Regions from separate parts of the Mesorhizobium sp. YL-MeA3-2017 genome, predicted to be linked through region 2. Evidence: riboswitches for the same ligand, from Rfam matches in the RefSeq annotation. Region 2 holds a riboswitch; each other region holds the start of a gene.

Region 1 (4,503 bases), 1.4 Mb from region 2:
GAGCCAGCGATGGTAGCGCAGCGCGAAGGCCAGGATGACGGTGGCGCCGAGAAGCGCCAGGCCGATATTGCTCCAGCGGGCGAGACCGAGCCCGCCCATGGTCCAAAACAGCACGGAATGGGCGGCGCGCTGGTCGCCGGCGAAGACCAGGTAATTGGTCAGCGCCGTGAACAGGAACGAGACGGCGAGGCCGGCGAGGATCAGCCGTTCCGGCCCCTGGCCGCGAATGCGGGCGACAAGCAAGAGCACGACGATCGCGGTGAGGATGCCGCCGGCGAAGGCGGCAAGCGGCAAGGTCCAGATGCCGAGCCGGTCGCCGAAGACGGTGATGACCGAAACCGCGCCGGCGGCCGCGCCTGACGACAGGCCGAACAGGAACGGGTCGGCCAGATCGTTGCGCGTCACCGTCTGCAACAGCGCGCCGACGACGCCGAGGCCAGCGCCGACGCAGATGGCGAGGATCGCCCTCGGCAATCTCAAGTCGACGACGATCTTCTCGACCGGCACCGAAACGGCGGCCGCGTCGAGGCCGACGGCGCGCGCAAGTGCCGCGATCACGTCTCCCAACGGAATGACCGTCGAGCCATAGGCGATCGACAGCAGCGCCAGCAGGACAATCAGTGCCGCGCCAATACCGATCGCCGCGCCGTAGGACCTCGTCACGTTCAGAAAGCCTCCGGGTGCATGGCCTTGGCGATCTTGTCGATGGCTTCGATGTTGGCCGGCCCGGGCGTCAGCTCCGCATAACGAAGGGCGACGAAGCGGTTGTTCTTGACCGCGTCCGTTTCCTTCATGGCCGGGTGGCTTTTAAGAAAATCAATCAGCTTCCGGTAGCCGGCCGCATCCTGGTAGTCGAGCAGGACCAGGAATTCCGGGTTCCTGGCGGCGACCGTCTCCCAGTCGGTGTTGCCCCAGCTGGTCTGCATGTCAGCCATGATGTTGGTGCCGCCGGCGGCCTCGATCATCGCGGTCGGAATGGCGAATTTGCCGGCGGTGAAAGGCTTGTCCTCGCCGGAATCGTAGAGGAAGACGCGCGTGCCGCTGCGGTTGCCGACCTTGGCGGTGATAGTGCCAAGCCTTTCCTTCCAGCCGGCGACCAGGGCGTTCGCCTTCTCTTCCTTGCCGAAAATCTTGCCGAGTTTCTCGACGTCGCCAAACAACAGGTCCATCGACGCCGCCGGGCGGTTCTTGTCGACGTGGATACAGCTTTCGGTGAGAAGCAGCGTCTTGATGCCGTGCGGGGCCAGCGTATCAGGCGTCACCTCGCCGCCGGGCTTCATGCCGTAATACCAGCCGGCGAAGAAGAAATCGGGCTCGACCGCGAGCAGGTTTTCCAGCGTCGGATACTTCGGCGCGAGTTCCGGGATCGCGCCCTGGGCGGCCTTGAACGCGGCATCGACCTTGTACCAGCCGGTGATGCCGGTCAGGCCGACGATCTCGGGCTGCAGCCCCAGCGCGAAGGCCATTTCAGACATGTTGAGATCGTTGATGACCGCGCGCTTGGGCGGCGCGTCGAAAGTCAGCGGAACGCCGCAATTGTCGACGGTGACCGGGAAGGCAAAAGCCGCCGATGCAAACAGCGAGAGGGCAAGACCAAGCGCAAGACGTTTCATGGGAACTCCGTTGGGATTGTTCAGCGGGAAAGGCGGATCGGAACGTCGAAGACCGTCAGTTCGCGGTCCCGTTCTTCCGGATGGGGGAACCGCAACACGTCGATCGAAAAGACCTCGCGCACCAGAGCGGGCGTCAGCGTCTCGACCGGCGAGCCGAGCGCGCGCAACCGCGCCTTGTCCATGACGGCGACATGGGTGGCAAAGGGCGCGACCAGCGGCAGGTCGTGCAAGACGGTGACGACGGCGATGCCCAGCCTGGCAACGAATTCGAGCAATTCGCCGCGCGCGCGGGGGTCGAGGTGATTGGTCGGCTCGTCGAGGAACAGCACGGTCGGCCGCTGCGCGATGGCGCGGGCAAGCTGGGCGCGCTGGCGCTCGCCGCCGGAGAGTGAGCCCATGGCGCGCGCTTGCAGCGGCAGCAGGCCGGTCTGACCAAGCGCATCGACAACGATGTCGCGCTCGTCCGCCTGGCCATGCAGGCTGGCATGCGGGATGCGACCGAGCCCGACATAGTCGAGGACGGACAGGCGTGGGTCCGGCTGGTCGGACTGGCCGACGACGGCGATCCTGCGCGCCCGCTCGGCCATCGACAGCCGGTCGAGCCGTTGGCCCTCGAGGCTGACCGTGCCCCGGCTCGGGCGCAGCATGCCGCACAGCATGCGCAAAAGCGTCGTCTTGCCGGCGCCGTTGGGGCCGATGATGGCGAGCCTTTCACCGGCTGCCAGGTCGATGCCGACTTCCTCGACGAGGCTGACGCCGGTTTCAGGCCGGTAACAAAGGCCGCGGGCCTGAAGAACCGGCCCGTTCATGGCAGAACGTCCGATGCGACGCGTGAGGTGCGTGGCGAGACCGACGCGGCCGCCGCGCGGCATACGCGTTTGCGTCGAAGAGCAGCAATACCTTCCACCGATCTCTCTTTCGATCAGGCGCGGAAGGATGGCCGGGATGACGGCAGACGCCGCCCTCTAAGCTTCCTCCCGGCACACCCCGTCCGGTCAACTCGTTGCGATGGCAGGTCTCCTGGCTCGCGGGTCTCGGCTCGGTCCTGCCTTCCCGGCCTGTCGGCCAGTGGCGTATTTCGGACTTTGCTACCGCTTACAGTTGCGGGGGCAGCCATGGCCTCGGCCCGAAGAGCCTCACCATGTTCCCTTTTCACCCCGGACCTTTCGATTCGGGGAACCATCGTCGGGCACCCTATTGGGGCGGCCGCCGCGTGGCAATGGCCATTCATGCTCGCCCGCGGAGCCGGCGGCGGGCCGATCGCCGGGCGGCGTATAACGAACGCGCGGGCGGTGGCAGTCGCAGTCGATATGGCTCCGGGCGGTGAACAGTTTGCGCAGCGAAGCGATGATCATGCCGCCTGCCCTTCCCAGTTCGGGAACGGATCGGACATGTCGCGCCACAGCTCCGGCGCGAAGACCGGACAATCGACGAGGCAGGCATCGAGCTCGGCCCGGATATGGACCTCGTTCATGGGATTGCAGCCGATGAAGACCAGTTCCTGGCGGCGGTCGCCCCACATTGGATCGAGATAGGGCAGCATGGCGTCCCGCCATTCATTGCTGTCGGGCCAGCGGTTGCGGGGAACTGCGGCCCACCACAGGCCGCGCCTGCCGGTTTTGACCAGCGCGCCGGCCTGGCTCAGTTCGCCGACATGGCTTGGCCGCGTCGCCAGCCAGAAAAAACCCTTGGCGCGCACCACGCCCGGCCACGGCCGGCTGACGAATGCCTTCAGCTTCATTGGATCGAAGGGGCGGCGCTCGCGATAGACAAAGGAGCGGATGCCGTATTCCTCGGTCTCGGGCATGTGGTCCTTGAAGCCGTTCAGCTCCTTGAACCAGAGCGGGTGCTGTTCGGCGCGTTCGAAATCGAAGCGGCCGGTGTCGAGCACCTTGCCGAGCGGGACGCGGCCGAAATCCGCCTCGATCAGTTCGGCCTCGGGGTTGAGCGCACGGACGATCTTGCGCGCCAGTTCGCGATCGGGCGCGGCGCAGGCCGAGACCTTGTTGAGCACGACGACATCGGCGAATTCGATCTGCTCGACCAGCAGATCGACCAGAGCGCGCTCGTCGGATGCGCCGAGCGAAGCGCCGCGATCGCGCAGGAAGTCGGCGGAGGAATAGTCTCGCAACAGGTTTGCCGCGTCGACCACGGTGACCATGGTGTCGAGGCGGCAGACGTCGGACAGGCTGGCGCCCGTCTCGTCGCGGAATTCGAAGGTGGAGGCGACGGGCAGCGGCTCCGAAACGCCAGTGGATTCGATCAGCAGATAGTCGAACCGCCCCTGCTCGGCGAGCTGGCGCACCTCCTTCAACAGATCGTCGCGCAGCGTGCAGCAGATGCAACCATTGGTCATCTCAACCAGCTGCTCGTTGGTGCGCGACAGGTTGGCGCCGCCGTCGCGGACGAGCGCGGCATCGATGTTGACCTCGCTCATGTCGTTGACGATGACTGCGACGCGGCGGCCCTCGCGGTTGTGCAGGATGTGGTTGAGAAGCGTCGTCTTGCCCGCCCCCAGGAAGCCGGAGAGCACGGTGACGGGAAGGCGGTTTGGACTGGGTTGGGGCATGGCTGCTTTCCGGGGATGACGATGAGGTCTGCGGCGGGTGAGGCAAAGGGTGCGGACGGGCCGTGTCGTCACGTCCGGCATCGGTGCCCGCCTTGGCGAGGTAGTTTTGTTATAACGTAACATATTTTGAAAAGGCAAGCCTCGGTTTGAAATCTCCTGTGTCGGCGGAATTGTCGTGCGGGTCTTCGGCACGGCCCGCGCGACATGACGTCGGCAATTGCGTGTGCGCAACTGTCGGTCAGGCCTTCGGGGTGAATGTCGCTAGCAGCCCGCGCAACTGCTCGACCGATTTCAGCATGTCCTGATCCGACAGCGCGCCGA
Region 2 (4,503 bases):
CCTTGACGTCGTCGAAGGAGGTTTCGGGCGCGAATTCCTCAACGCGGATACCGAGCCTCCTGAGCAGGCCGACCGTCGCTCGCGTCGTATAGCTGCCGGCAAGAACGAGGTCCGGCTGCATCAGGAACACTTCCTCGGCCAATCCGTGATTGATCGCGAAGCGCTGTGCTTCGTCCACCAGCACCGAGGTGTTGGGATCGGCGGCAAGATAGGAAACGGAATGAAGCTGGCCGTCGGCGGCCAACAGCATTGCCATCTGGTCGGTGCAGACATTCGTCGAGACGACGCGTCGCGGCGCCTCGCCGGCGCGCGCCGCGCCGGCAAACGCGACGAGGGCAAGGCCCGCTGTCAGTGCAAAGGCGGCGGCACGGTCGATCCAGCCGGTGTGGCTTGTGCTGTCTGGTGCCATCGCCTTGTCCTCGTTCACCGTCAGAATGTCCGGGTGAAGCTCAGATTGAAAGTCCGGCCGGGCGCGCGATAATCCGTCACCGTCGAATATTCGGCGTCGAACAGGTTCTCGACCGCGAACTTCACCTGCGAACGGGCGTCGAGCGCATAGAGCGCGGTGAAGTCCATCGTCACATAGTCCGGCAGTTTCACCGTGTTGGCCGCGTTGGCATAGCGCGCCGCGCCGTAGAGCAGACGGGCGGTCAGATCGAGCTGTTCGGTCGGGCTATAGGTGATCTCGGCCGTCGCCTTGAACCGGTCGCGATAGGGGATGTATTTGCCGTTGTCTTGGTTGAGCGGTTCGCGCACATCGACAGTCACCTTTCCGGCCCATTCAGTGTTGAAGCGGTGGTCGAGCGCCGCCTCGAAACCGGTGATGCGGGCCTTGGCCACGTTGAAGGGCCGATAAGTCGGCGGATTGGACGCGATCGCGTCGGCCAGCCAGGTCTGGTAGAAGGCGAGGTCGAGACTGGTGTCGGCGCCCGCCCGCCAGTTTAGCCCGACTTCGTAGGATTTGGATTTTTCCGGCTTGAGGTCCGGGTTGGAATAGCCCGGATAATAAAGCTCGTTGAAGCTCGGTGCCCTGAAGCCGGTGGCATAGGATGAGCGCAACGTGACGTCGGGCAGGATTTCATAGCTCGCGCCGACATTGTAGGTGGTGGCGCCGCCAAATTGGCCGTTGTGGTCATAGCGGATGCCGCTGTCGATCGTCAGCGCGTCGTATGATAGCGAGTATTGGCTGAACACCGCCGCCAGCGTACGCGCGGTCACGTCGAATTTGACGGTGGAATCCACCTGTTCGCGATAGGCCTCCACGCCGCTGGTCAGCACATGCGACATGGCGCCGGTGTCGAAACCCTTCTGGGTCGATGCGAAGATGCCGTAGCGGCTGGAATTGAAACGGCTGTCGCCGGCCACGCCGTCGCGGAAATTGCGGGAGCGGTCGACGGAGTTCGACAGTTCGATCGTCGAGATCCAGTCTTCGGCATGTTTGATCTCGGCGCCCAGTTTGCCGACGAAACTTGTCGTGTCGACTTCATTGGCGTCGGGATAGGAGGCGTCGTACTGGCCGCGGCTGCGCGAAATCAGCGCGTCGCCATAGATGCGCCCCCAGTCGAACTGCTTCGACAGCGAAGCGTTTATCGAGCCGAGCAGGAAGCCGTCATCGTCCGGCTCGTGGCCCCAGGCCGTCGGCGTGGTGAAATCATAGCCGCGCGTGCCGATGACGCTGCCGCCGATCGAATAGTCGACGCCGCTCGCGTTGCGGCCGCGCAAATTGCCGGACAGGGTTCCGCCCCACGGATGGCTGACGCCGGTGGTGATGGAGGCGCTGCTGTCGCGGCCGTCGGCGCAGGGGCCGCCCTGCTTGGTGATGATGTTGACGACACCGCCCATGGCGTCGGAGCCGTATTGCGCCGAATGCGCGCCCTTGGCGATTTCGATGCGTTCGATCGAATCGAGCGGGATGTTGCCGAGCGAGGCGGTGCCGGTGGTGACAGAACTCGCCCGGACGCCATTGACCAGCACCAGCGTCTGGCTGGCTGACATGCCACGCAGATAAAGATTGGCGCCGGCACCCTGACCGCCATAGGTGATGATGGAAACGCCTGTATAGGCTTTCAGCAGCGAGGGCAGATCGGGCGCGGCCGAGCGTTCGATGCTCCTGGCATCGATCACAGTCACCGAGGAAGTCGAGCGCTCCAGCGTGGTTTCGCGTCTCAGCGGTGTGGTGACCACGATGCGGTCGAGCATCGTGACGTCGCCGCGGTCATTATCGTCCTGCGCGCCGGCATGGTTCGTCGAAGCCAGCGCCACTGCGCCGGCCAGGAAAACAGTCTTTTTCACTTCCGCCCCCAAAAGGATCGACGGCGCAACGGCGCCGCAAGGTTCATCACGAACCGCAGACGGATGTGGCGATGCGAGGATTTGCGACGGGTCGCATTTCACCTCTCGGCCGTTCCGGCACGCGGCAACACTTTGTCGTGTCACCGCCACGGACGACCGCGCCTGATCACACCCCGTGATCAAGCATGGGTGACCGGAACAGGCAGGTCTCCTGACTTCCGTGTCATCGCTCTCTTCCGCCTTCCCGGTCGCGTCAGCGCCAGTGGCATCGTGGAAGAAGGCTCAACGGTTACAGTTGCGGGGGCAGTCGCGGCTTCGTCCGATTGCTCGGCCTCACCGTGTTCCCTTTTCATCCGCCTCGCGGCGGAACCAATTCCGATTCGGAAGCTAGCCATGGCCGCCCGGCGCGTCAACCGGGCCGGCGAACGAATGCCGCGATGGCAGTGATGCCGCGACCTCAGCCGTAATGGAGGCGCGGTTTCGGACCCTGGCCGACGAATTGCACGCCGACGCGGTCGTTGCGGCGCCAGCGCAGCACGGCCTCATAGGCAACGCCGTCCACCGGCACGTAGAGGCTGAATCGTTCCGGCACGACGACGTCGGCAGCCACCTTCAGTTCGGCGCCGTTGGCATGCTGGTTGCGGATGACGCAGGGGATTTCCGACGTGTGGATACTGGTGATGATCGTCGCGCCCTTGAGCACGCGTTGCCGGTGCTCGCGCTCGCGATGTTCCGTTTCCTGTTCGGACATGACCGTCTCATCACCCGGCGCCATCGGGCTGCGGCGCGTCTCAATTAGAACCCGTGCAGGTAACCATGAACACCGACAATAGACAATTGCCGCGATGTCGCGGCCAACAGCAATCTCCGATCGGGGTATCGGATTGGTGAATCGGGACCGTGTCGTTTTCAGGACTTTCGCACTGGCCTGTGCGGCAGGCGGCGGGTGGCGTAGCGACAACATCGACCCGTAACATTGTTGCAATGTGACGACGCGAAGCAGGGCGACGGCATCTGGTGCCGCAATGATTTCGAGATGAGGCCTGCAATGCGTTTGTTATCTGTGGTGTGTATCGCTGTTGTTCTGTCCGGCTGTCAGAACACACGCGATCGGGAACGCTGTCTGTCCTACGGGTTTATCGACGGAACCCCAAGCTTCTCAAGATGTCTGCAGCGATTTGACCTGGACAGGGATCGCCGGGGCGACCGCCCGTTCGACGACGAGCGCTACGAATACTGACGGCATGGACCGCGACGTGATCTCCGGCTAAAGCACACCCCTCTCAAGCAACAGTGACCAATGCACGTATTGATCGTTGAGGATGATCGCGAGCTCGCATCCTCGTTGAAGCACATCATGGAAAGCGCGATCGGGGTGACCGACGCTTTTGCGACAATCGCGGAAGCCGAGGCGGCCTTGATCGCCCATCCGTTCGATCTGGTGATCATCGACCGCCGGCTTCCCGATGGCGACGGCCTTTCGCTGCTTCCGGTGCTGCGCCGGCTGCGGCCGCGGCCCGCCACCTTGGTCCTGACCGCGCTGGACGACCCTTTCGACATCGCATCGGCCCTGGACAAAGGGGCGGACGAATATGTCGGCAAACCCTTCGAGCCGACCGAGCTCGTCGCCCGCGCCCGCGCGGTCCTGCGCCGCTACAGCCTGGACGCGCTGGGCACCACGCAGATCGGCAATCTGGTGTTCGATCTCAACCACAGATCGGCGAGTGTGGGACAGAAAGTGCTGGAGATTCCGCGCCGCGAACTGGCCATACTGGAAACCCTGGTGAGGCGCGCGGGGCGCGTCGTCCAGCGCGAGACGCTGGAATCGTCCGTCTACAACATCAATGAAGACATCGAATCCAACGCCCTGGACTCGCATGTGAGCCGCCTGCGGCGGCGCCTGCGTGAAGCCGATTGCGACGCCGTGATCAAAAGCGTGCGCGGCATCGGCTACATGCTGGTGTCGGAATGACGCGGTTGCGCCGATCCATCGCCTTTCCGGTTGCCACCCTTTTGGTCGTTGGCATGCCGATCGTCATGATATTGAGCACCGTGCTGACGCTCGCTGTTCTCGTCAGCACCAGCCTCGAGGAGCGGCTGCGCATCAACACGACCGAGCTCTCCAAGGTTCTGTCCGCGGCCATCACCTATGACGCGAGCGGACATCTCGCGCTCGACAGCAAGCGGCTTGCCACGAACATCGTCGACTTC
Region 3 (4,503 bases), 1.2 Mb from region 2:
CCGATACCAGATTGCCCTCGTCTTCGCCGGCCAGTGCCTTCTGGCCGGCGAGCACTGTCACGAAGGCGATCATGCCTGCAACCACTGATACCCAGAACCCGTTCTGCGCGCCGTAATTGTCGACCACCCAGCCGGCCACGAAAGCACCGAGCGCCATGCCGATGCCGATGCCCGTCATCACCCAGGTGATGCCTTCGGTGAGCATGGCTTCTGGCACGCGGCGTTCGATGATGCCGAAGGCCATGATGAAGGTGGGCGAGATCGCCACGCCGCTGAAGAAGATGGCGATTGCCAGCAGCGGCACGGTGTTGGCGACCAGCAGCGGCAACGTGGTCAGGCTGATGATGGCGAGCGAAATGGCGAGCAGGCGTTGCTTCGGCGCCTGCAGGTTGAGCGCGCCGACGATCAGGCCGACGGCGAAGGAGCCCAGCGCATAGACGCCGATGACGAGGCTGGCAGCACCCGGTTGGCCGAGTTCCTTGGTGATGGCCACCGAACTCACCTCGGCGGTGGCGAAGATCGCGCCGACGAAGATGAGGGCGAAGGTGACGATGCGCACCGGCCAGAGCGCGATGGCCGAGCCGCCGCTGCCATGTTCGAGCGGCCTAACCTTCGGCTCGCTGGCGCGCTGCAGGATGAAGGCCGTCATGCCGAAGGCGAGGAACAATGTGCTGGCCAGCATGCCGGCTTCCGGGAACAGGGCGACGGAGAGGCCGACCGACAGCGAGGCGCCGGCAATGTAGACGAGCTCATCCGCCGCCGATTCGAAGGCGAAGGCGGTGTTGAGCTCAGGCCGGTCGCGGAAGATTTCGGTCCAGCGCGCCCGCACCATGGCCGGCACGCTGGGCATGGCGGCGGCCAGGAAGGCCGAGACGAACAGCGTCCAGGCCGGCCAGTCCTGGTTGGTGGCGACGAGAAGTGCTGCGAAGGCGATGATCGAGACGATCGTCGTCGGCACCGCGACGGCGGTCTGGCCCATGCGGTCGACCAGCCGCGATATCTGCGGCGCCAGGAAGGCGTTGGTGAAGGCGAAGGTGGCGGAAACGCCGCCGGCCAGCCAATATTCGCCGCGCGTCTGCGACAGCATGGCGACGATGCCGATGGGCGCCATGGCGATGGGCAGGCGGGCGATGAAGGCCGCGGCCGCAAAACCCTTGGTTCCCGGGGTTCGGAAGATTTCGCTGTAAGGATTGTGCATCGGAGCACTCCTGGATTTTCGAAGGGGTGCCACATACATACGTGGCGTATGCGAATGAGATAATTGCATACGTTGCGTATGTCAATTAATATGCGGTGCGTATGTGAAAAAATATACGCGACGTATGTGAAAAGGAACGACCAGATGAGGACCGCGCACAAACCTCGCAGCGAAATGATCGCCGAGACGCGCGCCAAGCTGATCGCGGCGGCGCGGCGCGCCTTCGCCACCGTCGGTTACGCCAACGCCTCGATGGACGACTTCACCGCCGAGGCGGGGCTGACCCGCGGCGCGCTCTATCATCACTTCGGCGACAAGAAGGGATTGCTGGAGGCCGTCATCGCCGAGCTCGACGCGGAGATGAACGAGCGGCTGTGCGTCATCTCGGCCCGGGCGACGGACCGCTGGCAGCGCTTCGTCGATGAGAATGTCGGCTATATCGAAATGGCGCTGGAGCCGGAAATCCAGCGCATCGTGCTGCGCGACGGTCCGGCAATCCTCGGCGACCCGTCGCAATGGCCCAATGCCAATGCCTGTATCACCTCGATAACCGGCAACCTCACCGCGCTGAAGGAGGAGGGCGTGGTCGGCGACATCGACCCGGAGGCGATGGCGCGCATCGTCAGCGGCGCCTCGCTTTACGCCGCACAGTGGATCGCCAACGCCGACGATCCGCATGAGACGTCGAAGAAGGCGGTCAAATCCTTTCGCGCGCTTCTGGAAGGGCTGCGCGTGCGCGACAATCAGGCTGCCTGACGGTTACCGGTCCGCGCCGGGTGCAACGCAGGCGGCCTTCAGCGCCTCCTCGCCGGCGCCGGCATAGGTCTCGCTCATGATGAGGTCGGCCAGCGGCAGCCGCGAGGCCCAGCCGCTGTGCTCCAGGTCCGGCCGCGCGGCGAACTCGCGGACATGGCCGACGCAGAGATAGGCGATGGGCACGACCGGCTCGGGAATGTCGAGCAGGCGCTTGAGCGCGTCGGCATCGAGAATGCTGACCCAGCCCACGCCGATGCCTTCCGCCCGCGCCGCCAGCCAGAAATTCTGCACGGCGCAGACCGTGCTGAAGAGATCCATCTGCGGATTGTGCCAGCGGCCGAGCGGCGAGCCCTCGCTGCGGCGCCGGTCGCAGGTGATGCAGAGGTTCAGCGCGCTTTCGCAGATGCCTTCCAGCTTGAGCTTGCGGTAGAGCGCCTGCCGCTCCCCGGCGATGTGTGGCAGTTCCTCGTTGCGCGCCGCGAGGAACAGGTCGCGCACCGCCTCGCGCCGGCCCATGTCGCGGACAACGACGAAGTTCCAGGGCTGCATGAAGCCGACCGAGGGTGCGTGATGCGCGGCCGTCAGAAGCCGCGCCAGCACGGCGTCGTCGATGGGGTCTGGGCGGAAATGGCTGCGCACGTCGCGGCGCGTGAAGATGGCGCGGTAGACGGCGTCGCGTTCGAAATCCTCGAACGAATTGTCGGGGGAGGCTGGAGTGCGGACGGCGTGCATCGCGTTTCCCTTGCGATCGGAACCATACCATCCGCCCGTCCATGCGGATGACCATTCCTGCCCGGCCGGTCTTCTGGCTTGGGTTCGTCCCGCTTGCGGCGCCTTCCCGTTCCGAAAAACAGTGGCCTTTGCCGAGCGGTCCCCCATACAGCGCTGGGCACGCCACGGATTTTCACCGTGTTCCCGATTCTCCCGCCTCGCAGCGGGCACCTGGCAGCGATGTCATCTTAGCGCATTGCCGGCGTAAGAACAGCCGGGAAGCCGACGCCAAATGACGCGCCGGGCATTTTCCCCAGCGCCATGCCGCTTGTCGCGTGGCCATCACGACCATTGCTGATAAGATAGGGCGATGACGACCCGCCTTTATTCGCATCCGATCTTTCTGGAGCACATCACGCCGCCCGGCCACCCGGAGCGGCCGGACCGGCTGCGCGCCATCGAGCGTGTGCTCGACGACGAGGCTTTCGCCGCGCTCGACCGGCGCGAGGCGCCATTGGGCGACGAGGCGACCATCCTCTATTGCCATCCGAGGGATTTCGTCGAACGCGTGCGCAAGGCGATCCCCGCGACCGGCCTTGCCCAGATCGACACCGACACCACTGCCAGCCCGAAGACCTGGCAGGCTGCGCTGACCGCGATCGGCGCTGCCAATGCGGCGGTGGACGATGTCTTCGCCGGCGATGCCGACAATGTCTTCGTGGCGGCGCGGCCGCCCGGCCACCATGCCGAAAAGACCACCGCCATGGGCTTCTGCCTGTTCAACACTGCCGCGATTGCCGCGCGTCACGCGCAGGAAAAGCATGGCGTCGAGCGTGTCGCCATCGTCGACTGGGACGTGCACCACGGCAACGGCACCCAGGACATTTTCTGGGACGATCCCTCGGTGCTCTACTGTTCGACGCATCAGATGCCGCTTTTCCCTGGCACCGGCGCCAAGAACGAGACCGGTGCCGGCAACATCGTCAACGCGCCGCTGGCGCCAGCCACCGGCAGCGATGTCTTCCGGGAGGCGTTCCGCACCCGTGTCTTGCCGGCGATCGACGCCTTCGCGCCGGATCTCGTCATCATCTCGGCCGGCTTCGACGCGCATCATCGCGACCCGCTGGCCGAGATCAACCTGACCGAGGACGATTTCGACTGGGCGACCGGGCAGCTGATGGACAGCGCCCGCCGCCACAGCGCAAACAGGCTGGTCAGCCTGCTCGAAGGCGGCTACGACCTGCACGGATTGGCATTTTCGGTCGCAGCGCATGTCGGCCGCCTGATGAAAGGATAAGGGATGGCCGCGGAAGCGAATGAAGACGTCAAGGCGATGAGCTTCGAACAGGCGCTGGATGCGCTGGAGAAGATCGTCGACGATCTGGAGCGCGGCGACGTGCCGCTCGACCAGTCGATCCGCATCTACGAGCGCGGCGAGGCGCTGAAGGCGCATTGCGACCGCCTGCTCAAGGCGGCCGAGGACAAGGTGGAGAAGATCAGGCTCGCCCGCGACGGCAAGCCGGTCGGCACGGAGCCGCTCGACGGGGATTGATGCGGTGAACAAACCGTCGTCGCATCGCCGGTATGCCTGAACCGGGCAGGGGTATAAGTTTCCTTCCATGAGGCGGCGCCGCCGCCGGATGGAGCAACACCCATGAGCTTCTTTCCCGGAAACGATCCCGAACCCGGCGACGCCTTTTCCTGCGACGCCATCGAACTGATGGTTATCGCCAACGCCAAAGACATTGGCGGTTTCGAGGTGCGCCGCGCATTGCCGATCGCCAAGCGCCGGCTGGTCGGTCCCTTCATCTTCTTCGATCGCATGGGGCCCGCCATCC
Region 4 (4,503 bases), 2.5 Mb from region 2:
AGGGGCGGATGAGGGGCGGCTCCTGCCCGTCCTTCAGACCCCCCTGCTGGGATATTCTCCCCGTGAACGGGAAGAAGGAAGCCAATCCATCCGCCACACCAATGCCCGGTTGATAAAAACCAGCCTTCGGCACTTCGACCGGCTGGGTTGCGACGACGTTCCGGCCGCAAAGCCCGGCCAGGCGTCGCACGAGCGCCGTCATGTTGGCTGCGCCGCCCTGGCGGAAATAGGAAAGCAGCGCCGCCAGCTCATCCGCGGGCAAGGTGGAGGCCTCGGTGAGCCGCAGGTCTTCATCGTGCGATTCGCCGGGCAGCAGCGCCAGCTTGATGCCCTTGGCACCCGCCACCGCGGCGAGCTGGTCGCAGCCGTAGCGCCACCAGTCGTGACCGCCGAGGATGCGCACCAGGATCACCTTGGCGTGTTGGGCCACGCTGTCGATCCACAGATCGACCGACATCGGGTGGCGCAGATCCCGCAACGCCGCCAGCCGCATCGAAGGCAGGTTGCCGGCATCCGCCTGCCAGGCCGATGCCAGTCCGGCCAGATCGCTGTCGGTGAACGACAGCGCCACCATCTCCGCCGGCTGCTGGCGCAGGTCGACTGGCTCGGCGATGTCGTCGAGCGAGGCGGAGGTGGTGGTCAGGATGTGCAAGTCTTACCCCACCAGAATACGTTCGATGGCCGGGCGGTCGAGGCCCTTCAGACCGATCACCACCAGCCGCGAGCGGCGGTCGTCGCTAGCGGTCCATGCGCGGTCGTAATAGTGGTTCACGCGCGGGCCGACCGCCTGCAGCAGGAGCCGCATCGGCTTGGCGTCGACTTCGACGAAGCCCTTCACACGCAGCACGTTTTCCTTCTCTGCGGCGTCGGCGACGCGGCGGGCCAGTTCGTCCGGATTGGCGATCGAGGGTATCTCGACGACGAAGCTATCGAAGTCGTCATGCTCGTGGTCGCCCATGCCGTCGTGATGGCTCTTGCGGTTCTCGATGTCGTCCTCGACCGCCAGGCCGAGACCGAGCAGCACGGAAGGATCGACCTTGCCCTGGGCGGTCGGCACCACCTTGACGGCGCGTGCGACGTGCTCGTCCAGCACGGCATTGGCTTTTGCCGTGCCAGCGGCGTCCATCAGGTCGCTCTTGGAAAGGATGATCAGGTCCGCGCAGGCGACCTGATCCTCGAACACCTCTTCGACCGGATCGTCATGGTCGAGCGAATCGTCCGCCACGCGCTGGGCGGCGAGCGCGTCCATGTCGGCGGCGACACGGCCTTCGGCCAGTGCCGGGCCGTCGACCACGGCGATAACGCCGTCGACGGTGACGCGGTTCTTCACGGTCGGCCACTGGAAGGCCTGCACGAGCGGCTTCGGCAGAGCGAGACCCGAGGTCTCGATCAGGATATGGTCGACCTTCGGCGTGCGCGACAGGATCTGGTCGAGCGCCGGCACGAAATCGTCGGCTACGGTGCAGCAGATGCAGCCATTGGCGAGCTCGACGATGTTTTCCTCCGGGCAGGTGTCGATGCCGCAGCCCTTGAGGATTTCGCCGTCAACGCCGACGTCGCCGAACTCGTTGACGATCAGCGCCAGCCGCTTGCCCTTGGCGTTTTCGAGGATATGGCGGATCAGCGTCGTCTTGCCGGCGCCGAGGAAGCCGGTGACGACGGTGCAGGGCACGCGGGAAACGGAAGCGGTCATGTCTAGTCCTTCAGCATGGTAAGGGGAGGGATGCGCGCGATCAGGCCGCGCTTCAGCGAATCAGGGCGGCCGCGCCATGGGATGAGGCCGTCCTCGGAGGTGACGAAAAGTTCTGCGCCGGCGACGAGGTCGGGGCCGCTTTCGGCGGTCAGGTCGCCGAAGACATAGCTCCAGCAGCCGTCGCGCAACAAGGCGGCGGAGAGCCGGCGCTTGCAGTTGCCGAGACATTCGACGGTGCGGACTTCGATGTTCCGGTTATCCTCGGCGGCGGTGCGAGTAGCCTCGGCCAGCAGCGCGCCGGCACGTGGACGCGCGTCCGAGCCGGTCTCGTCGCGGCACGAGGAACAGACGATGATGGTGACGGGCGCGGTGTCGGCGTCTGCCGCAACACCCGCCGTCTCAGCCGAAAAACTGCCGTTGCGATCCAAATCGGACTCCTTGCCCGGGACACCCGCCAGGCGTTGGGGTTTTGGTCGGACGGCAGGTCTCCTGGCTCGCGGGTCGTCGCCTCGGTGCCGCCTTCCCGGGAAATCCCAGTGGCTATCGGCCTTGGCTCGTCGCTCACAGTTGCGGGGACAGCCGCGGAGTTGAGGTTTTTGAACCTCGCACCGCATTCCCTCTTCGCTCCTCCCGGTGAAGAGAGGAGACCGTCTTTGCCGGATTTAGGCTTGGGCGGGCCGTGCTGTCAACGCATGGTTACGGCGGATGACGTCGCATGCGTGGCCATGCCAGTCCGGCGCCGATCTGGCGATCAAACCACGACGCATTCGCGATTGCGCCGTTCGATGTGTAGATTGGCGGCCAGGAAGTCGATGAAAAGCCGCGTTTTGGCGAGCGGCAGGCGAGCGGCCGGCCAGATGACATGAACCGGGACCGCCGGTTGTTCAAACGCTTCGAGGATCACCTCGATTGCGCCGCTGTCGACGAGATCCTGCACTTGCCAAAGCGGTACGCGGCCGATGCCAAGACCGACAGCGACGGCGGAATGGCTCGCCGCGGCGTTGTCGAGATGCAGCCGTCCGCTCACCTTGACGGTCATCGGTCTGCCGCCATCCTGAAATTGCCATGCACCAGCGTCACGGTCGGTGTTGCGGAAAACGCATTGATGTTCCGCCAATTCACGCGGATGCCGTGGCCTGCCATATTTGTCGAAATAGGACGGAGCGCCGAAGACCACACGGCGCATGACACCGAGCCGGAGCGCCTTCAAGTCCGAATCCGGCAGCTCGCCAATGCGGATGGCAAGGTCGAGCCCTTCCTGGGCAAGATCGACGAAGCGGTTCGAGAGGCTGAGTTCGACCTCCACCTTGGGGTGCATTTCCATGAAGCGCGCGACGATGGGGATGAGATAGCTTGGCCCGAACAATTCCGGCCCGCCGATCTTGAGCAGCCCGGAAGGTTCGGCGCTGCGATTGCCTGCCTCGGCCCTGGCCTCGGCAATCTCCGAAAGTGCCGGTTTCACGCGGCGGTAGAAATCATATCCGGCTTCCGTGGGCTGCGCCTTGTGCGTGGTGCGGCGCACGAGCTCAACGCCAACGCTTTTTTCAAGAGCTGCCAGCGAACGGCTGACCGCCTGCAACGAGCGGCCGAGATGCCGGGCAGCGGCTGAAAGATTTCCGCGTTCCACGATTGCCAGGAACGCTTCGACATCACCAAACCGATCCATACCGTTCTCCGATTTTCGAGAGACGGTATCACGAATTGGCCCTCTACCAACCGAAGGGCGAGAGACCGATGTTTCAGGACATGCGGATCCAATATGGAAGGAAAACGGGATGTCCGATGTGAACAGGAAAACCGTGCTCGTGGTTGGCGCTTCCGGCCGCAGCGGCGGCTATGTCGCTGCCGAGCTTGCCCGGCGTGGCGTCATCGTGCGGGCGTTGGTGCGCAACGAGGCTGCCGCACATTCGGCGCGGAACAATGGCGCTTCCGAAATCGTGGACGGTGACCTGCGCGATGCCGAAAGCCTCGACGCTGCGCTCAGGGGTGTCCATGGCGTCTACTATGTCGGTCCACCTTTCGTAGCGGACGAACCGGCACTCGGCATCGCCATGGTGCATGCGGCGAAACGGGCAGGGGTGGGCAAGTTCGTGTTTTCTTCGGTCATTCATCCGGCCAACGGACTGGCCAACCACGCCAGCAAATTGCCCGTCGAAGAGGCGCTGCTGCGCTCCAATCTCGACTACACCATTCTTTACCCCGCAACACTGTTCCAGAACATCGCGCCGGCGTGGCGAGCCATTGTCCGGGACAGTATGTTCGTCGAACCCTTTTCGAACACTGCGCGGCTGGCGCGGGTCGACTATCGCGATGTCGCCGAAGTGGCTGCCGAGGCTCTGACGGATGACCGGCTTGCCTATGGCTCCTTCGAGCTCGCCGCAGACGGTATGTACAACCGCGTCGAGATCGCCGCGATGATGAGCGCCGTGCTCGGACGCTCGATCGAGGCGGTGGAACGCAGTTTCGAGGAGTGGGCAGCTGTCGCCAGGCCGCCCTTTGAGGGGGAAGCGCTGCAGCAACTCGCGCGCGTGTTCGAATCCTATTCGGCCTTTGGTTCTGCGGGAAACAGCCTGACGCTGCGTACCATCCTCGGACGCGAACCACGCACGTTGCGCCAGTATTTCGAAGAGCTTGCTGCCGCCGAGCCTGGCGAGCCGATGCGGGCTTGAACGGGCTGTTTATTCCATCACCACGTTCGTCCTCTGGCCCTGCCGAAGTTGCCTCTTGCCGGGGTTCGTCTGCTATCGTCTGATGCTATCTGAGGATAGCAACATGGCGGAGCCGTCCGGCTCGGCCGCATCGGAGAGGAG

Evidence for each region. Region 2 has a riboswitch for cobalamin ahead of QFZ88_RS16625 (TonB-dependent receptor domain-containing protein). Riboswitches for the same ligand answer to the same signal wherever they lie in the genome.
Region 1: linked by a shared signal. The riboswitch ahead of QFZ88_RS22825 (ABC transporter ATP-binding protein) and the one ahead of QFZ88_RS16625 (TonB-dependent receptor domain-containing protein) in region 2 are both predicted to bind cobalamin.
Region 3: linked by a shared signal. The riboswitch ahead of bluB (5,6-dimethylbenzimidazole synthase) and the one ahead of QFZ88_RS16625 (TonB-dependent receptor domain-containing protein) in region 2 are both predicted to bind cobalamin.
Region 4: linked by a shared signal. The riboswitch ahead of QFZ88_RS04400 (DUF1636 family protein) and the one ahead of QFZ88_RS16625 (TonB-dependent receptor domain-containing protein) in region 2 are both predicted to bind cobalamin.

The regions. Positions count from the first base shown of each region.
Region 1 is NZ_JAUSVH010000001.1:4,856,492-4,860,994, reverse strand. Features, by position in the region: gene QFZ88_RS22835 (FecCD family ABC transporter permease) at 1-663, opposite strand, end outside; gene QFZ88_RS22830 (ABC transporter substrate-binding protein) at 666-1,613, opposite strand; gene QFZ88_RS22825 (ABC transporter ATP-binding protein) at 1,634-2,422, opposite strand; cobalamin riboswitch at 2,606-2,812, opposite strand; gene zigA (zinc metallochaperone GTPase ZigA) at 2,965-4,182, opposite strand; gene QFZ88_RS22815 (PLP-dependent aminotransferase family protein) at 4,421-4,503, opposite strand, start outside.
Region 2 is NZ_JAUSVH010000001.1:3,460,323-3,464,825, forward strand. Features, by position in the region: gene QFZ88_RS16620 (ABC transporter substrate-binding protein) at 1-409, opposite strand, end outside; gene QFZ88_RS16625 (TonB-dependent receptor domain-containing protein) at 430-2,292, opposite strand; cobalamin riboswitch at 2,476-2,681, opposite strand; gene QFZ88_RS16630 (hypothetical protein) at 2,750-3,043, opposite strand; gene QFZ88_RS16635 (response regulator) at 3,593-4,264, shown strand; gene QFZ88_RS16640 (sensor histidine kinase) at 4,261-4,503, shown strand, end outside.
Region 3 is NZ_JAUSVH010000001.1:4,614,303-4,618,805, forward strand. Features, by position in the region: gene QFZ88_RS21745 (MFS transporter) at 1-1,198, opposite strand, end outside; gene QFZ88_RS21750 (TetR/AcrR family transcriptional regulator) at 1,343-1,954, shown strand; gene bluB (5,6-dimethylbenzimidazole synthase) at 1,958-2,686, opposite strand; cobalamin riboswitch at 2,732-2,915, opposite strand; gene QFZ88_RS21760 (histone deacetylase family protein) at 3,036-3,962, shown strand; gene QFZ88_RS21765 (exodeoxyribonuclease VII small subunit) at 3,966-4,217, shown strand; gene QFZ88_RS21770 (pirin family protein) at 4,320-4,503, shown strand, end outside.
Region 4 is NZ_JAUSVH010000001.1:941,437-945,939, reverse strand. Features, by position in the region: gene cobN (cobaltochelatase subunit CobN) at 1-652, opposite strand, end outside; gene cobW (cobalamin biosynthesis protein CobW) at 656-1,693, opposite strand; gene QFZ88_RS04400 (DUF1636 family protein) at 1,696-2,121, opposite strand; cobalamin riboswitch at 2,155-2,360, opposite strand; gene QFZ88_RS04395 (LysR family transcriptional regulator) at 2,445-3,359, opposite strand; gene QFZ88_RS04390 (NmrA family NAD(P)-binding protein) at 3,469-4,362, shown strand.